Regions from separate parts of the Alteromonas sp. BL110 genome, predicted to be linked through region 1. Evidence: predicted binding sites of a transcription regulator. Region 1 holds the regulator's gene; each other region holds the start of a gene.
The links. Region 1 encodes ArgR, which controls arginine synthesis, uptake and breakdown. Its sites were predicted from a motif close to ANTGAATANNTATTCANT; they were not measured.

Region 1 (7,520 bases):
TAACTTGTTTATGCAGCACACTGTAGGTGAATACCGCTTTACTAGTATCGAAAACTTCGAAGCTGGCCTAGTTGACCGTATTTACTACAATAACTCAGCGGGTACTAACAATCCAGCGGATGCCGGCGCATCATTTGCGTTCGACGTAACGACTTTCTACATTCAAGACGAGTTCTTCCTAACGGATGACCTTAAAATTATGGCGGGTCTTCGTTACGATACATATGGTTCTGATGATACTCCTCGTTTAAACGAAAACTTCACAGAGCGTTACGGTTTTGCTAACACAGCAAACGTAGACGGTATTGACCTTCTACAACCACGTTTTGGTTTTACTTATACAATGAGTGACGCACTTGAGCTTCGCGGTGGTATTGGTCTGTACTCAGGCGGCAACCCGAACGTTTGGATTTCAAACGCGTACTCTAATGATGGTGTGACTAACATCGGTACCCGTGAATTCCAAATCGACGGCTTCGAAAGTGGAACAACTTCGTTATTTGATTTAGCGCTTACTGGCGAAGGTCGTCCAATCTTTGACGTACCGCAAGAGTTGTTTGACGAAGTAGCAAATACTAGCCTTACAGACGGCGACGGTAACACTAACGCAACAGATCCTGACTTTGAAATCCCATCAGAGTGGAAATATGCGTTAGGCTTCACTTATGTAACTGAAAACGATTATCTAATTAACGCTGACGTGATCTATACCGATCGTCAAGATTCAGCAATTGTTAGAGATGCGAACATCGTTTACAACGGTGAGAACCGCTTTGACGGCCGTCCAGTTTACGGCTTTGTAGACGCGGGCCGTAACGAAACATCGGATTTCGTTCTAGGTAATGTAGATTCAAGCGATGACGGTAGCTCACTTGTACTTTCAGTTGGCGTAAGCAAAGAGTGGGATAATGGCCTAGACATGGCTGCATCATACGCGTATGTTGACGCTGAAGATGCTAACCCGATGACTAGCGCGGTTGCTTACTCTAACTACACGAACTTCGCAACAATCGATCCTAATAGTCCATCTGCAGCAACATCTGACTACGCTGTTGGCAACCGTTTTAACTTCTCACTAGGCTATACTGCTGAGTTCTTTGACGGTTATGCAACGCGTTTCAACTTGTTCGCAACAGCTAACGAAGGTAAGCCTTTCTCGTACGTTTACAGCAATAACTCAGCATTCCCATGGGATGGTGCGTTTGCTCGCCAGCTTATTTATATTCCGGAGCTAAACGATGCGAATGTAGTATTTGTCGACCAGACTAATAGTGATGGTGACGTACTACAGACAGCAGAAGAAGCAGAAAGACTGTTTAATCGTTGGGTTGACAACAATGGTTTTGAGCGCGGTGAAATCCTAGAGCGTAACAGTGAATCTGCTGATTGGTGGTTTAAAGCTGACGTGCGTATTTCTCAAGAGCTTCCTGGTTTCTATGAAGGTCATTCTGCAAGTGCATTCTTCATTATTGAAAACGTAACCAACCTTATCAATGACCAATGGGGTGTTTTCCGCGAGGGTTCATTTGTAGGTGATGAAGTATTAGATGCTAGCTTCAACGATGCTGGTCAATACGAGTACAGTGCGTTCTCAACGCCTGAACAAAGTGTTTCTCGCGGTCCTTCTCTTTGGGAAATCCGCGTAGGTGTTAACTACCGCTTCTAAGAAGTAGTAAACGCTAACTATAATCTGTAGTGTTAGGTGCCACTTTCCTTAACAGGAAGTGGCACTTTTTTATGCCTGCGATTTATCTCACATACAAGCTACTAATCGATTGACGTGTTCGCTTTTGATCTAAGCCCCTCCAAAACAAGAACTAACTGACGAGAAAACTTTTAAATGCTCGCAAGGAGGGCTTATGACAAAACGTATGCTAATGGTAATGACGTCTCACGAAATTATGGGTGATACGGGTAAAAAAACTGGCATGTGGTTAGAAGAGTTCGCAGCGCCATATTACGCATTTAAAGACCAAGGCTATACAATTACACTAGCATCGCCGATGGGCGGGCAGGTGCCTATTGACCCCAATAGCCTTGCCGATGACGCGATGACAGACGACGCGATACGATATACAAAAGATGAGCTAGCGCGCAGTGCTATCGCATCGACTATACCGCTAGAAGACGTGCGAGCCGATGAGTTCGACGCCGTATTTTATCCAGGTGGTCATGGTCCCTTGTGGGACCTGTCTGACAACGCCCATTCAATTAAATTAATTGAAGATACCATTGCGGCGAATAAACCTGTTGGTGCAGTGTGCCACGCTCCAATCGTGCTTAAGGACGTTAAAACTCCAAATGGTAATTACTTAGTTGACGGCAAACAAGTAACGGGGTTCTCAAACAGTGAAGAGGCTGCAATGGACCTTACCGATGTAGTGCCTTATCTGGTTGAAGATGAGCTAGTTAAAAAGGGCGGTAAATACGAAAGTGCGGATGATTTCGCCGTAAAAGTGTGTACCGATGGTTTATTGGTAACAGGCCAAAACCCACCGTCTTCACGTCCGGCAGCAGATGCACTAATTAAACTAATTTCTTAATGATTAGATTTAGTGCTATTTATTGCAAACGCCCCTTCAAATAAGGGGCGTTTTCATATAATAGTTAAAAACTAGCCTGAAGTCTTAAGTTCACTGTTCGACCAAGTGGATCGTACAATGCGTCATCGTAACCGCGCCATACACCTGGATCGTATTCAATCAATTCGTCTGTAACGTTGTTGATACCCGCCGACATTAATAGATGTTCGTTGACTTGATATGAAACCGTTACGTTATGTTTAAAATAGTTATCTGCATACTGGTAAGAATCATAATACGTATCACCATGAGAGCCTATAAATAGTGTTCTCCAAGATGCAGTCCATTGATCGCCATCGTTCCAATCTAGCGTTACGTTCCCTCTATTATCTGGGTAGAACAGTTCCCCCGACCATTCAATGCCTTGCTCTTCATAGCTTATTACATGTGAAAGCTCTAGGTTCACGCCGAATTCACCAATTGAGGTGGGGACGCGATAATCAGCCGTTAAGTCTAGCCCGCTCGTTTTTACCTCAGCGTAGTTTGTGTAGCCAGAGGTAATAGATAATATTTGTCCATTGCTGCCGCGTACGATATTACTTGATGTACCATCAAGGTCTGCCGCAATTAAATCATCAACGTCAATATCTTCAATCTTGTTTTCATAGTCGTACTGATAGTATGACAGCTCAACAGAGAAGTCGTCGGTTACGTCATACACAAGACCTAAGGTCAAAGACTCTGAATTTTCAGGCTTTAAGTTAGGGTTACCACCGTAGTAGGTTAGGTGCTGTTGTGTGGTAGAGCAGTAACTAGTATCAGAAGCGGCATTACCTTGAGTATCACAGTAATACGTATCGTAAGCTGATGGGAAGCTATAGGAAATTGACGCAAACATTTCGCTCATTGTTGGCGTTCTGAAAGCTTCACCCCAACTGGCGCGAAGCAATAATGAGTCCGACGGTCGCCAGCTAATGCCTAGTTTAGGTACAGTATCAGAGAAGTCTGCTGTGCTAATCTCAGCGCCGGTATCCCCCTCAAGCTCGTAACCGTCATAGCGAAGAGCACCTGAGATCTCTACATCGTGCGGAAGCTCAACTGCCACTTCAGTAAAATATGACTGGCGCTTACGCGTTGCATAGACATCATCGCCGCCCGAGCCACCTGAAATGAAACCCAAACCTGATTCAGGGTCAGATATTTGTTCAAAATCTAAGTGTGAATATTCGGCACCAACAACTGCACTAACTCGCATAAAATCGTTTGCGAATACTTCGCCTGAGATGCTTGCATCAATAATGTCACGTTTTTGTGTAGACTGATAAGTACCCGTATGCCGTGCTAGGTCTAAAAGTTCTGCGTTGTAGCTAGACCAGTCTTCTGTGCTCAAGCCTTGAACGTTAAAAAGATCTAACTGCTCTGTATCAATAAGGTCTTGCACAACGGTGTCATTCACTAAGTTATAGTTAAAAACTTCTTCTTTGGCATTTGTGCGCTGATAGTTTATCTGCCAATCCCAATCGTTTCCTGCAAAGCTTGAATAGCCTTCTAGCCCGGTAACTAACTCAAACGTGGTTTTTTCTGTGGTGGTGTCACGGGTGCCAAGACTGGCCGTTCTGAAGTAAATATTGCCGTCTTCGCCATACGGGTTCATTGCGTTGTCTGAATCTATAGTTACAGAAGACGTAGATACAGGAGTAGCGGCATAGCGAGTGTCGGTTGATGTTTGTTGCGCAGAGAAACGACTGTTAAATGTAATTGAGTCGGTAAGCTCATAAGCAACCTTGGTCAGGATAGAGTTCTTTTCAGATGCACCATACAACCATGTAGAGTTACCGTAATAGTATCCGCAACGATCAGATTCAATGGATGTATCGGTAACGTCACCACATAGCTCGGTGTTGTATGTGTAGCTATCAGCACTGTCACCTAAGAAGTTAGCTACTGGACTGTAGAGTGAATAGCTGCCGTCGGCGAAGTCGCCGTTTACCGCAACATCGGCAACTTCTTGGGTATTGGCGTGTTCTGCAATAAAGACTATGCTGCCTTTGTCGCTGGTTAGGCCTGCAGCAAAGTTATATTGACTGCTATTGCCACCATCTACACCTGGATCTTCAAAGTTATAGCCAAATTCAACACCATCAAATTCTTTCTTAGTAATGATATTGATTACACCCGCAACAGCGTCAGAACCATAAATTGCAGAGGCGCCATCTCGTAATATTTCTATGCGTTCAACAATAGACATGGGGATCATAGACATATCAGATGACGAGCCACCGTCGTAACCTAAGCCAGGTAACCTGCGACCATCCATCAGTACCAATGTAGCGCCTGCGCCTAAGCCGCGCAGGTTTACCTCACTTGAAGCCGCAGCACCGCCACCATAGCCTGATTGCCCTCTAAAAGAGCCAAACGTGTTTATTGACGAGTTGCGTAAAACGTCTGCAACAGTAGTGTCTCCCGATAGCTTAATTGATTCCGCTGTAATCACCGTCACTGGTGAAACTGATTCTAAATCAACGCGCTTAATGTGAGATCCTGTAACCTGGATTTTCTCAATGGGAGCTTCAGTATTCTCTTCAGTCGTTTGAGCGTAAGCAGAAAGCGATGTTGTAACTCCCATAACACTGGTTATTAACAAGCTTTGCTTTACCGCTAAACTAAGTCTTTTATTCTTAAACATCTTAAATTCCCCGTTCCATCACTTGACGTAAAAACGAAAAGTGAAAGGTGATTATTATAAATTTTTGACAGATGTAATTTGTCGAAAGAATTAAGCCTTTTGTCGGGGGGATAATCAATTTTAGCCAATGATCATTTGTTTATTATTGACAGTATTTACTTTGTGCTTACATTGCTAGAAATAATATTTACACTGCTATACGTAAACGCAATTTGAGAACTTGAACTTGGTTCGAAAGAAAAACGCCTAAGTTCGATTTGGTTTTTAACTGTATGTTTTTGTAAGTTATAATTTACGTTTGATTTACTTTGCTTTGCACAAAAAGTACGGAAGGTTTGTTACTTTAATGAGGTGTGTTTATTTGTATCTCCCTGGTACAAATTCCCTTGCCGCTAATATTTATTAGCGGCTTTTTTATTGCGCAATAGTTAATTTGAATTAGTTACACATTTTCAAATAAATCTTCAACTCGCTGTCTTAATTCTTCAATTTTTGTCACGTCAGCAGGGGCAATAAAAATTGTGTCGTCACCTGCAATTGTCCCTAATACGCCATCTTTTTTACTTAATGAATCAAGTAGACGTGCAATAAGCTGTGCTGCACCTGGACTTGTTCTAATGATAACCATGACATTGTTGTGAACAATATCTAACACCAACTGTTTGAGCGGGCTTTTTGCGGTAGGCATACCTAATTCAGGAGGCAGACAGTAAACCATGTCTCCTCTGGCATTTCGGGTTCGTACCGCGCCAAACTTACTTAGCATTCTAGAAATTTTGGATTGGCTGATGTTGTCAAAACCTTGTGCTTTCAAAGCGTCAACAATCTCGCCCTGCGAACCATAATTTTCCGCTTTTAGAATTTCTTTAAAAGCTTTGATGAGTTGCTCTTGTTTTGCGTTTGCCATTAGCGCTCTTTTCTTCTTTGAGTGTTATCGTTAGGAATTGTATTTAGTATGCGCATATTGTGCCGTACAGGTAGACTTTGCGCAATTTCTTTGCATAATCATTCATGATAATGAATATCGTATAAAAATCGCCATAAATAACGTTAATAAGACGATCCGGTGATTGAGTTTTCCCCCGCGTTGCATTAGTGTGACGTTCCGTTTAAATACGTGAAGTAATCCCATAGGAGAAATGGTATGAAAGTAGCCGTGTTAGGTGCTGCCGGTGGTATTGGTCAGGCGCTGTCTTTGTTGTTGAAAACACAATTGCCAGCAGGTTCAGATTTAGCGCTTTACGACGTTGCGCCAGTTGTTCCCGGTGTTGCCGTTGATTTGAGCCACATCCCCACAGCGGTAAAAGTAACCGGTCACGGTAAAGATGACCTAGCTGATGCACTTACTGGAGCAGACGTAGTTCTTATTCCAGCGGGTATGCCTCGTAAGCCAGGTATGGATCGTTCTGATCTGTTCAACATCAACGCCGGCATTGTTAAAAACCTAATTGAAGGTGTAGCTGATAACTGCCCGAACGCGTGTGTTGGTATCATCACTAACCCAGTTAACACTACTGTTGCTATTGCAGCTGAAACGCTTAAAGCTAAAGGCGTTTACGACAAGAACAAGCTTTTCGGTGTAACGACACTTGACGTTATCCGTGCTGAAACTTTCGTTGCTGAACTTAAAGACGTAGACGTATCTTCTGTGCATGTACCAGTAATCGGTGGTCACTCTGGTACAACTATCCTTCCTCTTCTTTCACAAGTTGAAGGCGTAGAGTTTACAGACGAAGAAGTATCTAGCCTAACTACTCGTATCCAAAATGCGGGTACTGAAGTTGTTGAAGCGAAAGCTGGCGGCGGCTCTGCAACCCTTTCAATGGGTCAAGCAGCAGCACGTTTCTGTCTGTCTCTAGTTGCAGCAATGCAAGGTGAGAACGTTGTTGAGTATACTTACGTACAAACTGACGACAGCGACGACGCGGCATTCTTCGCACACCCAGTACGCCTTGGCGCAAACGGTGTTGAAGAAATCTTGCCATACGGCGAGCTAAGCGCGTTTGAAGAAAAAGCGAAAAACGACATGCTTGAAGGCCTACGTGGCGACATCAAGCTAGGCGTTGACTTCGTAAACGGCTAATAGCGCTTAAAGCGGATGCATTAGCATCCGCTATAGAAAAGGCTGGATACGTAAGGCCTACACAGACACGCCGAGCTTCCATCTATGGAGGCTTAGCTGCAGCATCCCTGCTGCAGACAGTCTGTTACGACCTTACGTATCCAGCCTTTTTTGTTGCGTGCTCGTAGGCCTCGCCACTGCACATTTAGAATAGGAGAGCCATGTAAAGCGAAGCTTATTTAGAGCATTA
Region 2 (7,520 bases), 1.8 Mb from region 1:
ATCGCAGTTATCGATATCTCTGCGCTCGGCTTCTTAAACTTGGGCGCCCAATCACCGTTGCCTGAATTAGGTGTAATTCTAGCCGACGGACTAGACGTTACTTACCTAGCGCCTTGGAATGTTGCGGTGCCCGGTATGGCGATATTTTTTATCGTACTGTCCATCAATATCGTAGGTGACGGCTTGCGTTCTTCACTGAGAAAAAGGGTGAGTCACTAACATGCCAATGCTTGATATCAAAAACCTCACCTTAGAAATGCAGAACGGTGACAGCACCATAAAAGCGTTGGATAAGGTAAATTTGACAGTGAGCTCAGGCGAGATTCGTGCTCTGGTGGGCGAATCAGGTTCTGGTAAAAGCCTTATTGTATCCGCGATCTGCGGAGCGCTTCCAAACCAGTGGAATTTAACCGCCGACCGCATGAGCTGGAATGGTGAAAACCTATTAGGTATGTCAGTTCGACAGCGCCGCGAAGTAATGCGTCGTGAAATTGCTGTGGTTTTTCAAAACCCGCAAGCGGCACTTGACCCGTCGGCCACTTTAGGTGAACAGCTTGAAGAAAGCATTCCTGATGAATTTGTTGAAGGTAGCTGGTTTTGGCAACGTGCGCAGCACAGAAAAAAGATAGCAATAAGCACTGTACATAAGGTGGGAATAAAGCACCACAAGCATTACTTAAGTGCATTCCCTCACCAAATTCCCGCTGATATTGGACAAAAGTTCATGATAGCGATGGCGGTAGTGTCTCAACCCAAATTACTTATCGCAGATGATCCCACTCGAGGCATGGAGCCCACAACTAAGACGCAGATCCTAAAACTTTTTACGCGTCTTAATCAAACTCGCTCGCTATCGATATTGTTTGTCAGTCATGATTTGCTTGCCATCGCGAGTATGTCACATTCAATGACAGTGCTTTACGCGGGGCAAACTGTGGAATCGGGAAAGATGAAGCACATTAAAAAGCGCCCTCTTCACCCTTACACTAAAGCGCTATTAGATAGTGCGCCAAGCTTCAGAAAAGACTTACCGCCTAAGTCTGCGTTACCTACGTTAAGCGGCTCTATACCAACGCTACAACATTTGCCTATTGGTTGTCGTCTAGGCCCCCGTTGTCCTCGGGCTCAACGCGCCTGTGTGCAAACACCCGCCGTACGCAAAATTCATGATCATAACTACAGCTGTCATTACCCGCTACATATGGAGAAGCTGTAATGGACATTTTGCAGGTAAAAGACCTTACGTTTATACATAACGAAAAGAAGCGCTGGTTAAAGCGCCCTGAGGTATTTCAACTTGGTCCGGTTAATATGAGCGTTAAACGGGGGGAAACTATTGCCATCATAGGGGAAAACCGTTCGGGTAAATCCCTTCTTGCTAAATTATTGGTTGGCGCTCTACCTGCCGATGCGGGTGAAATTGAAATAAACACTCACAAGTATTTAGCCAAGTATCAGTCAAAAGACGGCCAACGCAAGCGGACCCATGACATTCGAATGATTCTGCAACACAGTGCGGAATCTATGAACCCATCGGTTCCGGTAGGTAAAATCCTAGACGAACCCTTGCGTTTAAATACGGGTCTTAGCGAAGCCGAACGCAAACCTATTATCGAAGATATGTTGGTAAAAGTAGGGTTACTTCGCGAGCACTATTATTTTTACCGGCACATGCTTTCTGACGGCCAACAGCAGCGCGTAGCGTTGGCTCGAGCTATAGTACTAAAACCCAAAGTGCTTGTTGCAGATGAACCCTTTGCGGCGTTAGACCCTACTATTCGCTCACAGACGGTGAACCTAATACTGCAACTACAACAAGAGCTGGGGTTGGCATTTATCTTCATAAGCCATAACTTAGGGATTGTCAGGCATATTGCAGATAGAGTTGTGGTAATGGAAGGCGGCGAAATTGTAGAGGAAGGTAAAACTGAAACTATTTTCAGGTGGCCGCAGCACACCCGCACTAAGAAATTAGTGACTGCTTATCAGTCGCTAGTACCGCAAAATACCATTCGTTAAAGCGCTGAGGGCAGTAAACTGCCCTCTCAATATCAAAATTGTATCACCCTAGTTAGCCAACCAGTGCAAGCAAAATACCTGCAGCGACCGCACTTCCTAAAACACCGGCTACATTAGGCCCCATTGCATGCATCAACAAGAAGTTATGAGGGTTTGCTTCCAGACCCACCTTATTCACGACTCTCGCAGCCATAGGCACGGCAGATACACCCGCAGCACCAATGAGCGGGTTTATACTCCCGCCCGATAGCTTACTCATCAACTTAGCCATTAACACGCCAGCAGCGGTTCCTATACCAAATGCAATTGCGCCTAGGCCCAAAATACCCAAAGTTTCCACCGTAAGGAATGCGTCAGCTGATAGCTTAGAGCCTACAGCTAAACCAAGGAAAATGGTCACTGTGTTGATTAGCTCGTTTTGGGCTGTTTTACTTAATCTGTCTACAACGCCACATTCTTTCATCAAATTACCAAAGCAGAACATGCCTACTAGCGGCGTGGCAGCTGGTAAAAACAAGATGGTCATAAATAACACGGCGAGTGGAAAGATAATTTTTTCACGCTTTGATACAGGCCGAAGTTGACCCATTTTAATTTCGCGTTCCTCTTTTGTGGTCAGCGCTTTCATAATGGGCGGCTGGATAATAGGTACCAGCGCCATATAAGAATATGCAGCGACCGCAATAGCACCTAGCAAGTCAGGTGCTAAACGTGAAGCAAGAAAGATAGCCGTTGGCCCATCTGCGCCCCCTATTATGGCAATGGCACTGGCATCTTTTAACGTAAATTCAAAACCCGGAATAAGATTTAACGCTATTGCGCCAAACAAGGTAGCAAAAATACCGAATTGAGCGGCAGCGCCGAGAAGCAGCATTCTGGGGTTTGCAATAAGCGCGCTGAAATCTGTCATTGCACCTACCCCCATAAAAATGAGCAATGGGAATACGCCTGTATCAATGCCAATTTTATATATGTAGTGCAATAAGCCACCCGCTTCTGAAAAACCAGCAATTGGAATATTCGTAAGCAGAGCGCCAAAACCAATGGGTAATAGGAGCAATGGCTCAAATTTCTTCACAATGGCTAAATAGAGTAACCCGAAGCCTACCGCCATCATGATGAGCTGGCCTGCTTCAAAATGCGCAAGCGCGGTACTATCCCAAAGTACCATTAACTTATCCATGTATTACCCCAATAAGATTAACGGTTGACCGCTAGTTACAGCATCGCCTTCACCCACGGTAATGTCATTGACCGTACCGGAAAACGCAGAGCGGATCTCGGTTTCCATTTTCATGGCTTCAAGGATCATCACTACATCACCTTCAGATACACTATCGCCAGTTCGTACTAATACTTTAAATACGTTACCCGCTAGTGGCGCATCAATTGACTGCGACGACGCAGCGGCAGGTGAAGCTGGGCTAACAGTTTGTGGCTGGGGTTGAGCCGTATCGGCAGGCGTAACGCTCGTTAGCGTACCTGAGGGTGCCACTTCTACGCGATACAATTTACCGTCTACGTTTACGTCGTAAGATTCACTCGCGGTAGCCCCTTGTGAGTTTGACTTGGCTTCAGCAGGCTTCGGCGTATTTGCGCTTTGCGACTCTTGCGCGCTAGGTGAAGGTTCAAACGCATCAGGATTGCCGCGATTTTGGATAAACTTGAGGCCTATCTGCGGGAATAGTGCATAAGTCAGCACATCATCAATTTTGTCATCTGAGAGCGAAAGCTGCTTTTTCTCGGCAAGTTCATCTAGCTCTTTAATTAGCGTATCTAGCTCAGGCGCGATATTATCAGCAGGCCTGCACGTTATGGGCTCTGCACCATCTAGCACGCGCGCCTGCAATTCCTTATTTACTGGTGCAGCTGTAGCGCCATATTCGCCTTTCAGTACACCAGCAGTTTCTTTGGTAATGCTCTTATAGCGCTCGCCAGTTAGCACATTAAGTACCGACTGCGAACCGACAATTTGAGAGGTGGGCGTTACAAGAGGGATAAATCCAAGGTCTTCACGTACCCGAGGGATTTCTTTTAACACTTCTTCGAACTTATCTTCAGCACCCTGCTCTTTTAGCTGACTTTCCATGTTGGTTAACATGCCACCTGGCACTTGGGCCAATAGGATACGCGCATCTACGCCTTTAAGACTTCCTTCAAATTTACTGTATTTCTTTCTCACTTCTCTAAAATAACTGGCAATGTCTTCCAGTTCTGGTAGCGAAATGCCCGTATCGCGTTCTGTACCTTCAACGATTGAAACCATAGTTTCAGTTGCACTGTGACCGTAGGTCATGCTCATTGATGAGATAGCCGTATCGAGCATATCAATACCGGCATCAATGGCCTTTTGATAGGTTGCCGTGCTTAACCCTGTCGTGGCGTGGCACTGCATGGCAATAGGTACATCGACGGTTTCTTTTAACCCTGTAATTAATGCTTCGCATTCATAGGGTTTTAAAAGCCCGGCCATGTCTTTCACACAGATAGAATGCACGCCGAGGTCTTCAAGTTGTTTAGCCATATCTAGCCATAGCTCTAGATTATGCGCTGGGCTTACTGTGTAAGAAATAGTGCCTTGCGCGTGAGCGCCGCTGTCTATGGTAGCTTTAATGGCGGTTTTCAAATTTCTGATGTCATTCATGGCATCAAAAATCCTAAACACGTCTACACCGCTTTCGTGAGCGCGCTCTACAAAGCGAGTAACAACATCGTCAGCATAGTGGCGATAACCTAATAGGTTTTGACCACGCAATAACATTTGCTGTTTGGTATTGGGCATAGCGGCCTTTAACTTACGAATGCGCTCCCAAGGGTCTTCCCCTAAATAACGGATACAGGCGTCAAAGGTTGCACCGCCCCAAGATTCAACAGACCAGAAGCCTGCCTTATCTAATTTTTCAGCAATGGGGAGCATATCCTCAATACGCATACGCGTAGCAAGAAGTGATTGGTGGGCATCACGCAAGACCAGCTCGGTAAGGGCCAGAGGCTTAGACATGGTAACTCCTGATATGGATTATTTTTTAGAATTTTGGCGATGGGTATGAATTGCGGCAGAAATAGCAGCGATGACGTTACCGTCTATTCCCGGTTGTACCGCTTGATTATTCCGAGTCAAATTGGCTGAACGCCGGTTAACATTATCCGAAGGGTCCGGTATTTCACCTGGAAAAGCTTCACAAAAACGTGCAATCAAATGAATGCCCACAATAAGAAGCCCCAAGAACGAAAAGACAAACACCATTCCTATGAGCATAAGAGTGCCTGCTTCAATGAGCAGACTAGCGACGGATTCCGAATTCATATTCAATCCTGTTGTTATTTTGTACCTGAATAAGTATCACGAGGTTTTTAAAAACACAACAAAACAGCATAAAAAACCACTTAAATTTGAATAAAACCCACCAATATGAAACTTAATGCATTATTACTTAATAAATTTGCAACAAACACATAGTATTTATATGAAGCTGAGGCTTTGTGCAAAGTGGCTTAAAAAGAAATGAAGGAATTCAGAAATGAAAAAGCCCACCTAAAAAGGTGGGCTTTTTGATATGGCGCGTGTGGAAGGATTCGAACCTCCGACCGCCTGGTTCGTAGCCAGGTACTCTATCCAGCTGAGCTACACACGCGTAAACTTGTATGCTTTTGAATTTTACTTCAAAAGGTGACGCTTTAAATTAAGTGGCGCGTGTGGAAGGATTCGAACCTCCGACCGCCTGGTTCGTAGCCAGGTACTCTATCCAGCTGAGCTACACACGCGCAAAACTTGTTGTTGACCGCCACTGCCAACGAATAATGGCGGAGAGGGAGGGATTCGAACCCTCGATACGCGTATATGCGTATGGTTCCTTAGCAGGGAACTGGTTTCAGCCACTCACCCACCTCTCCTTGACTGCGGGGTGCATTTTACGGATTCATTGGCCTGAGTCAAACCTTTTTTATAAAGAAATTGTTCACTCGCTGCCATTTTAAACGATTCGAGCAAAAAACCAGTAATTTGTTCGCAATACAAACAATTAAATCGAAAATTATTCGTCGCTGACTCTTAATTTCCGTTTAAATTTGTTCAGCCTATTAAGGCTTTCAACTGAATTTTTAAATAGTTTAGTCAATTATTCACAAATATCGTGAGTAATTTTTGAGATTACCAATACCAATCCGCATAGATAATTGCCCATTCAGAAGGCGCTGGCAAGTTTCCTAGCGCAGCGTGGGGATGCAGGAATGGCTGTTCCCTTTCAAATTCCCAGAATAAAGCTAGGAAGCTTGTTAGACCTTCCCTAAGGGCGAGTTTAGAATGTCCGTACTCTTTGTTGTGTCACCTAGATGTAGAACTCTATACCTGCAGTAACACGCCGCGATTACGAATATTTTAATTCTAGCTGAGTGGGTAACTATCTATGTGGACTGGTATAACTACTTCGCAACCTGGCTTCAAGAGTACTTGAAAGGAAAAAAGCCAAGAGAAATTTTCTTGCTTAAAACAAAAAAGGTCAGCTAAAGCTGACCTTTTCCAATGAAGCGTACAATGCAATTATTCCGCAGAATCTGGCTGACCGCCTTTTTCTGCCTGAATGCGCATATATATCTCTTCACGGTGCACAGAAACTTCTTTTGGTGCATTAACACCTATACGTACCTGATTCCCTTTTACGCCTAGTACGGTAACGGTTACATCGTCACCTACCATAAGCGTTTCACCAACTCGACGAGTCAAAATAAGCATTCGCTTGCTCCTGTTCCTTAATACTGAACATCATCCATTAAGATTTGCCAACCCAACGGCACGACCCGATGGTAGCGACAGTGATTCCCTGTTTCTGTGTCACTTCAAAAACTCACTGTTATACACAAAAATAATTATAGCTTATCTTGTAACCAAGCGTTAACCGAATCTAGTGCTTGGTTCAAGTTTTCAGGCTGGTCACCACCTGCCTGTGCCATATCAGGGCGACCGCCTCCTTTGCCACCTACTTGAGATGCAACAAAGTTCACCAGCTCGCCTGCCTTTACCTTACCTGTGAGGTTTTTAGTAACGCCAGCAATAAGATTCACTTTCGCATCGTTGGCCACACCTAATACTACGATCCCTTCGCCAATTCGGTTTTTAATGTCATCCATCATTGAGCGCAATGACTTCGCTTCAACACCTTCCAAATTCGCAACAAGAATTTTAACGCCATTTATCTCTACTGCATTACTAAGCATATCAGCACCTTGCTGACTCGCCAGTTTTTGTTTAGCGGAATTGAGTGCTTTTTCTAGTTCTTTAGTCTGATTTTGTAGAGAAACTACGCGATCCAGTACATTTTGGCTATCTGTTTTCAGTAATGAAGACAATGACGCCAGCGTAGCTTGCTGAGTTTGCACAACTTCAAGTGCTTGCTCGCCAGTGACCGCTTCAATGCGTCGAACGCCCGATGCAATACCCGCTTCACTAGTAATTTTAAACAAGCCAATATCACCTGTGCGCGCAACGTGTGTACCGCCACATA
Region 3 (7,520 bases), 390 kb from region 1:
GTTCGATAGTTTCGTAGGCAAGGAATGGGTAAACCGCAGTGGCACCTAAGCCGATAAGTACGGCAAAGTGATGCGGGTCTCGGGCGCTCGCTGTTTCAACAACAACGTTCGCGTCACAGCGCAATGACTTTTCAACGAGACGGCGCTGGACTGCACCAACCGCCATGGCCGCTGGGATAACCAAACGGTTTTGTTTAATGTTTCTGTCAGACAGAATAACGAACGCAGCTCGTTTATTCTTAACCAGCATTTCCACTTCGTTACAGACGCGTTCAATGGCTTTCTTTAAACCTTCTTGCGGAGCGTATTGAAGTTCTACCACTTCTGAGTAGTAGTTATCTGGGTTAAATTCACGCAGCTGTTTTAGGTCGGTATACATCAACACTGGCGAGTCGAACAGCACGCGGTCAGCGTAACCAGACGTTTCGCTAAAGACGTTTTGCTCTCGGCCAATACAGGTTGCCAACGACATAACGTGGTTTTCACGGAGCGGGTCGATAGGCGGGTTAGTAACCTGCGCAAACTGCTGACGGAAGTAATCGTAAACCGTACGCTGACGCGATGACATAACCGCCATTGGCGTATCGTCACCCATAGAGCCAACGGCTTCTTGACCGTCTTTCGCGAGTACTTTTACAACTTGTTGAATTTCTTCATAACTGTAGGCGTGTAGCTTGTGATATACCGCCATGGCATCGTCGTCAAACACGCGCTTGCCAATTAGCGAGGCATCGAGCTGCTCGATAGGGGTCAAACGACGGATGTGTTTTTCTAGCCATTCTTTGTATGGATGACGCGCTTTTAAGTCGTCATCAATTTCCGTAGAACGCCAGATTTTGCCCGTGTAAGTATCTACAGCAAGCATTTCACCTGGACCTACACGGCCTTTCTCAATAACGTCAGCTTGCTCGTAGTCCCAAATACCCACTTCTGAGGCAAGAGTAATAAACCCGTTTTTGGTGATGACATAGCGAGCCGGGCGTAGGCCATTTCTATCTAGGTTACAGGCAACATGACGGCCATTCGTTAATACGATGCCGGCAGGGCCATCCCACGGTTCCATGTGCATCGAGTTAAACTCGTAGAATGCACGCAGGTCATCATCCATGGTTTTGTTATTTTGATAGGCAGGTGGAACAAGCAAGCGCATGGCACGGAATAAATCCATACCACCGGCTAGGAATAGCTCCAGCATATTATCCAGTGACGATGAGTCTGAACCTTCAGTATTTACAAAAGGCGCAGCATCTTTAAGGTCGGGGATAAGCGGCGTTGAAAACTTAGCGGCACGTGCCATCGCCCAGTCGCGGTTACCTTTAATAGTGTTAATTTCACCATTATGCGCAAGGAAGCGGAAGGGTTGAGCTAGCGGCCAACGTGGTAAAGTATTCGTTGAAAAGCGTTGGTGGAAAACGCAGATTGCGCTTTGCATACGCTCATCGGCAAGATCGTGATAAAAGGCGGGTAAATCTTTTGGCATTACCAAGCCTTTATAAATTGTTACTAAGCCTGATAAACATGCTACGTAAAAATCTGGATCTGCTTCTAGTCGCTTTTCAGCTCGGCGGCGGATCATATATAGGCGACGCTCTAGGTCACGTTTTCTCCAGCCCGCTGGAGCGTTCACAAAAACCTGTTCGATTTGTGGAACGCCCGTAAGCGCTAATTCACCCAGTACTGAGCGGTCGACAGGCACTTCGCGCCAACCCACTACTGAAAGTGTTTCCTTTTCAAGTTCTTCATTAAGCACTTCACGCGCAGTTTGCGCAAGTACCGGGTCCTGACTTAAGAAAATCATGCCCACGCCGTATTTTTTGCTGAGTTTCCAGCCATTTTCTTCGGCGATTGCATGGAAGAACGCATCCGGTTTCTGCAGTAATAAACCACAGCCGTCACCGGTTTTCCCGTCGGCGGCGATACCGCCACGATGCTGCATACGGTCAAGACCGTGTATAGCAGTGGTTACCAATTCGTGACTGGCTTCCCCATGAGTGTGAGCAATTAAGCCAAACCCACAGTTGTCCCGGGAATCATTGGGATTATATAAACTCATCTCTTAACTCCTTCAACCTTTTGACTGGGCAAGGTATGCGTTGCGTGTAGATGCGCCTAGGTTTGCGTATCACAACATTATTAGACGTCTTTTAAACCTGCGAGCGGTATTGCTCGCGGCATGCGCCTTTCTTGTCGTTATTTATTATTAGAGGATTCCAGTCGTTTCCGCATTTTTATGCATTATTGCTGTGCGGGCCGTACAAAATACCCACATTGAAAAATAAAATCAAACGCTAAAAATATAAGGTTTATACAGAATTAGTATAAACTTAATTAAATTCATATAATTCAACGGCTTACTGTTTATCTTTTGTGTTTGTAATAAAAATGTTATCAGCTGATAAAAATGAATAGTTTTCAAACTTTAAATGATATTGGTTCTCATTTGCCTTTTGTTAATGAATAATTATGCTTTAAGTGTGTTGTTTTATGTTGTCAATGGCGGTTTATTTGTATTTTTATGAATTCGTAAAGCTACGGTTCCACTCATATAAGTAGTTTGCTATATTGTTTAAAAATTATCCGCATGTAAGGTTAGAGCTTAAGGCTGTGATACTTGATAGGACATTCGTGTAATTTTCACGAGCGCATAAGCGTTAGCAAGAGAATAAAAATTCACTGAAAGCACATGCTATCAAGCTAGCGAGGATCATTTTATGACAGCTTTACAAGCAGCTCCCAGCTACGCCTTTAATATTAATGACCATAAGTTAACCGGCGACGACGTGAGTTTTACGCCTTCTCCTAATTCTTCAGGGATGTTTGAGAAGGGCTATCCCGATACTATCGTCATTCATTTTACTGCAGGCAGTAATTTAGCGTCTTCGGTTAATGTATTGACCCACCCTGATAGCGGCGTGTCTGCTCACTTCGCTGTGGGACGCAACGGCAATATCGTACAAATGCTACCAACTAATCAAATTGCATGGCATGCAGGGGAAAGCCACTTTGAAGGGCGCAGTGGATTAAATCAATATTCGATAGGTATTGAGTTAGACAATGCAGGCCAGCTCAAAGAAAGAAGTGATGGCACTTATGAGAGTTGGTTCGGTAAAGTGTATGAGAAAAGCGAAGTATTCGAAGTTAGAAACAACAACCAGTATGCGATTGGCTATTGGCACAAGTATTCGGATATACAAGTCGCCCGAACACTCGCTTTATGTAAAGCACTGTGCGAGCACTATAAGATTTCTACTATTGTTGGGCATGAAGAGATAGCGCCTACGCGTAAGGTAGATCCAGGTCCTGCCTTTCCCCTACAGAAGTTCAAAGAACTCGCATCGCATCCCGAGCGTAATGGGTGGGAAGCCGAATTAAAAGAAACGAGCACACAGCGAGAAGCCCATGACCAATTCCAGCGTGATTTAACTAGCCCTATAATGAAAATTGCGAATGTCAGTGCAAGCACGCTTAATGTTAGAAAAGGACCTGGTGCTTCATTTCCCACTATTGATAATGGGTTAAATAAAGGCGAAATATTAAAAGTACTAGAGAAACAAGGGGATTGGGCGAAAGTATCTTTTACTAAAGTTGGTTGGGTTAACACTGCGTTTATTCACGAAGTAACGGAAAAGTCGCCGTTTAAATCGTGACTGTTACCTGGTGTCATCCCTTTGCTTCAATAAACCGCATTCCCGAAGTGGATAAAGCCTGATAGGATACAGGCAAAAATAAGTTTAGATTAGACGTACATGCATTCAGATTCACCAAACGATTCTTGGGCAATTCGCTTTGCTCAATTTGTTCAACGTTTTGGCACTCTAAAGCTCAGCATTTTGTTTGTTGTTCTTTCACTTGTGTTCACGTTAGGCGGTTCCTACGTCATACGCGTTAGTATGGGAAGTCAAGTTCAGCCAGACGATTTTATAAGCGCTGTTATTCTTACTATGCTATCTGCACCTTGGGTACTGTATTTCTTCAGTGAATTAATAAAGCAGTTAGAGAATTCGCGTACCAACTTAAAAGAAGTCGTTAGCCAATTAGAAAGTTTACGTGAAGAAGATGTTTTTCTTAACCGAGAACTGCAGAGCAATATTCGCCAACTTAATCATGAAATAGAGCAGCGTAAGCAGGCACAAGAAGAGCGTGAAGCGCTTTTCAAAGATCTAGAGAAAGAAATTCAGGATAAATCTGAACAAGAAGCTCAGGCACGACGTTTGTCCACGCTATTGCGCTCTATCATTGATGCGTCGCCTGATCTTATTTACTACCGCAATGAAGAGGGTAGGTTTGCAGGTTGTAACCGCATTGCCGAGTTAATGACTGGCAAAACCGAGCAAGAGTTGCTTGGCCTAACGCCAAAAGACGTTTACGAAGAAGAATTAGCTCGTCAAATTGTAGCGAGTGATCACGAAGTATTAGAAACCAATGCGAGTATTACAGAAGAGCTGTGGCTTCGCTTCGCCGACGGACGTCGTCGTTACTTCGAAATGAAGCGTGTACCTTTCTTCGATAAAGAAGGTAACCGCTTGGGATTACTATCATTCGGTCGTGATATGACTGAACGTAAACAAGCGGAAAATGCTGCGGCGAAAGCAAGTACTGATAAGACACGTTTTATAGCGACTATCAGTCATGAACTTCGCACGCCATTAAACGGTATTGTTGGCTTAAGTCGCATGCTGCGTGATACCGAGTTAAGCGACGAGCAATTTAGTTGGGTAAGTACGATTTACGCAAGCGCCATTACGCTAGGTAATATCTTTAACGATATAATTGATCTCGATAAATTAGACAGAGATAAACTAGAGCTAAGCCTTAAAACTATTTCGCTGAAAGATTTTACCGAAGAGTTGAGCAGTATTATTCGACTACTAGCGGCAGATAAACAGCTTGAACTAAAAACGACGATAAACGAGCCGTTACCTCGTTTAGTAGAAATTGACGGTACCCGTCTTCGCCAAATTTTGTGGAATATCTTGTTTAACGCAGTGAAGTTTACACAAAAGGGGCACGTGAGTTTATCAGTATCATCAACTAAGCCTGATGGTGATAAAGCTTACGTTACCTTTATTATTGAAGATACCGGCGTGGGTATTCCTGAAAGTGAAGTCGATAAGATTTTTGCAATGTATTATCAGGTCGATCACCCCGATCACCAGTCGGCCACAGGCACAGGTATCGGTTTGGCGATTTGTAAGCAAATGGTCGACTTAATGAACGGTGAAATTCACGTTTCTAGTAACGTCGGTAAAGGCACCCGCTTTGAAATCGTACTGCCGGTTCAAATTTCTAATAGCCCGATGAAAGTCGCGCAGCTTCAAGTGACTGGGCTGAATATCTTGCTTGTAGAAGATATTGAACTGAACGTAATGGTTGCCAAGGCCTTACTCGAGAAGCTTGGACAGAAAGTTGATGTGGCCATGACGGGGCAAGAAGCCATAGATAAAGTCAGGGAAAACCAATACGACCTTATCTTGCTCGACATTCAGCTACCTGATATGACCGGGTTCGATGTGGCGAGCACTATTATTGAAGAAGACTTGGTCATGCAGACGCCTATTGTGGCGCTAACGGCAAACGTAATTAAAAAGCGCGATGAATACCTAGAAAACGGTATGGACGATGTAATCGCCAAACCTATCAAGAAGTCTCGGGTTATTGAAGTGTTTAACGAACTGTTCCACGCTCCTCCAGCCCCGTTGGAAGTAGACGGTGAAGTAGAACGCCCTGAGCCCAGCAAAATATTAAGTAACATTTTAGATATGGACTTGTTGCAGATGTTAGTGGATACCATAGGGGATGAAATGGTGCGTGCTAGCGTTAAAGTGTTCCAAGAAAAAATGCCTGAATACATGGAAATACTGCAGCTTAGCTTAAGTGCCGATGAAAAGTCCGAAGTATGCTCACAGGCTCATAAAATTAAAGGCGCCGCGGGCTCTGTTGGTTTAGCTCGCGTACAGCGTATCGCCAATCAAATCCAACAAGGTGATCATCCAACTTGGTGGGAGAACGTGCACGATTGGGTTGAAGAGCTGCAAATGGCGGTTCAGCACGATATGAAGGCGCTGCATGATTGGTTAAACGAACAGCAGGTTGACGACTAGTCAGCGCAACGCGCTCTTTAATTTGTAATGTTAAAAAGAGGGCTTGCCCTCTTTTTTGTTATAAAAACTGCGGTAGAGTAAACGTTGGAAGTGCTGATGCCAAACAGCCAAACCATACTAAAAAACGCCGGACAGTTCTTATTTATACAGTGGTAAAAGGAATTAATGTGATGACAATAAGCGCAGAGCAAGAAACCGTATTTTCAAATAATCAGCGGAGTGTTGACGAAATTCCCTCACTTCAAACGCTAGCATTACTTCCTATTTCTAAAAAGTACCGAGCACTGAATATTTTCTCAATTGGGTTGATAGCTTTAGTGCTAATAGGCATTGCCACCGCACTCCGATTACAAAGCTTCTGGTCACTGCCTGAAGGACTGCTGCAAGCTTACCCATATGTGGTTGCAGGTATCGTCGCTTTAGGCAGCGTTTGGGCTTTATACCATTTTTTCGCAGATGTCCGTATATTCTATGCAATACGCGAGCAAGACATTAGCAAACAGTCAGGGCTCATTTTCAGAAAACTCTCTTGCCAACCGATATTGCGTGTTCAGCACGTTGAGGTTAACCGAGGGCCGTTAGACAGATGGGCGGGCCTTGCTTCCCTTCAGGTATTTTCGGCGGGCGGTGAAATGCATACCTTCGAGATACCTGGCTTAAGTATTGAGAGGGCTGAGCAGTTACGTGAGTTTATACTAGCGCACAAAGATATTGGTGCTCGCTAATGACCGCGCCCAAATCGTTTTCACATCAAACGCCTGATGTTGCTAGGTCAGATGACTACGAGGCTAATGTAGACGTTGACGTGTCGCCGCAGTCTCAAATCTACGAAAAGGGTATTACAGAGCCTCAACTAGAAGTAGAAACCGGCACAGAGTGGCAACGTCTTTCTCTTATTTCTATTTTGTACTTTACCATTCGCAATTTCACGAATATGGCGCAAGGGCTCATCTATGCTGTCCCTGCACTCGCTATTTCCTTTAACATTTGGGACAACTTGTTTTCCCCTGAAGTACTAATAGGCGCTGGCATTTTATTTTTGTTTACGAGCACTAGTGGCTTAGTAAGCTACCTAATGTATAAGTTTCGGGTACATAACCAGCATGTAGAGATTCATCATGGCGTGTTTCAGCGCCGCTATACCAACTTACCTTTGTGGCGTATTCAAAACGTTAAGATAGAGCGCCCTTTTTATTATCGTCCTTTTGGATACGCGTTAGTGGTACTCGATACGGCAGGAAGTGGTAAAGAAGAGGCCAAAATAGTAGCGGTGCCAGAAGCCTACGCCGAAGCTCTGAAAAAGCAGGTGCTGTATGAAAAGGCACAGCACGATGTGGATGACTTAGACGGGCTAGTTGGTGAAGAGCTTTCTGGTAGGGGATTAGCCGACGGAAGTTCGTCTTCGCGCACACAAAGTAT

Region 2: the regulator ArgR is predicted to act here: its motif matches at 5,441-5,458, upstream of D1814_RS02575 (OadG family protein).
Region 3: the regulator ArgR is predicted to act here: its motif matches at 2,453-2,470, upstream of D1814_RS12110 (N-acetylmuramoyl-L-alanine amidase).

The regions. Positions count from the first base shown of each region.
Region 1 covers NZ_CP031967.1:2,414,147-2,421,666, forward strand. The annotation lists gene D1814_RS10485 (TonB-dependent receptor) at 1-1,666, shown strand, start outside; gene D1814_RS10490 (type 1 glutamine amidotransferase domain-containing protein) at 1,860-2,543, shown strand; gene D1814_RS10495 (TonB-dependent receptor) at 2,608-5,208, opposite strand; gene argR (transcriptional regulator ArgR) at 5,651-6,115, opposite strand; gene mdh (malate dehydrogenase) at 6,353-7,291, shown strand.
Region 2 covers NZ_CP031967.1:574,022-581,541, forward strand. The annotation lists gene D1814_RS02550 (ABC transporter permease subunit) at 1-219, shown strand, start outside; gene D1814_RS02555 (peptide ABC transporter ATP-binding protein) at 221-1,216, shown strand; gene D1814_RS02560 (ATP-binding cassette domain-containing protein) at 1,216-2,019, shown strand; gene D1814_RS02565 (sodium ion-translocating decarboxylase subunit beta) at 2,072-3,202, opposite strand; gene oadA (sodium-extruding oxaloacetate decarboxylase subunit alpha) at 3,206-5,020, opposite strand; gene D1814_RS02575 (OadG family protein) at 5,039-5,326, opposite strand; tRNA gene D1814_RS02580 (tRNA-Arg) at 5,578-5,654, opposite strand; tRNA gene D1814_RS02585 (tRNA-Arg) at 5,708-5,784, opposite strand; tRNA gene D1814_RS02590 (tRNA-Ser) at 5,822-5,913, opposite strand; gene csrA (carbon storage regulator CsrA) at 6,560-6,751, opposite strand; gene alaS (alanine--tRNA ligase) at 6,886-7,520, opposite strand, start outside.
Region 3 covers NZ_CP031967.1:2,804,984-2,812,503, forward strand. The annotation lists gene gltB (glutamate synthase large subunit) at 1-2,053, opposite strand, end outside; gene D1814_RS12110 (N-acetylmuramoyl-L-alanine amidase) at 2,712-3,647, shown strand; gene arcB (aerobic respiration two-component sensor histidine kinase ArcB) at 3,747-6,101, shown strand; gene D1814_RS12120 (PH domain-containing protein) at 6,272-6,826, shown strand; gene D1814_RS12125 (PH domain-containing protein) at 6,826-7,520, shown strand, end outside.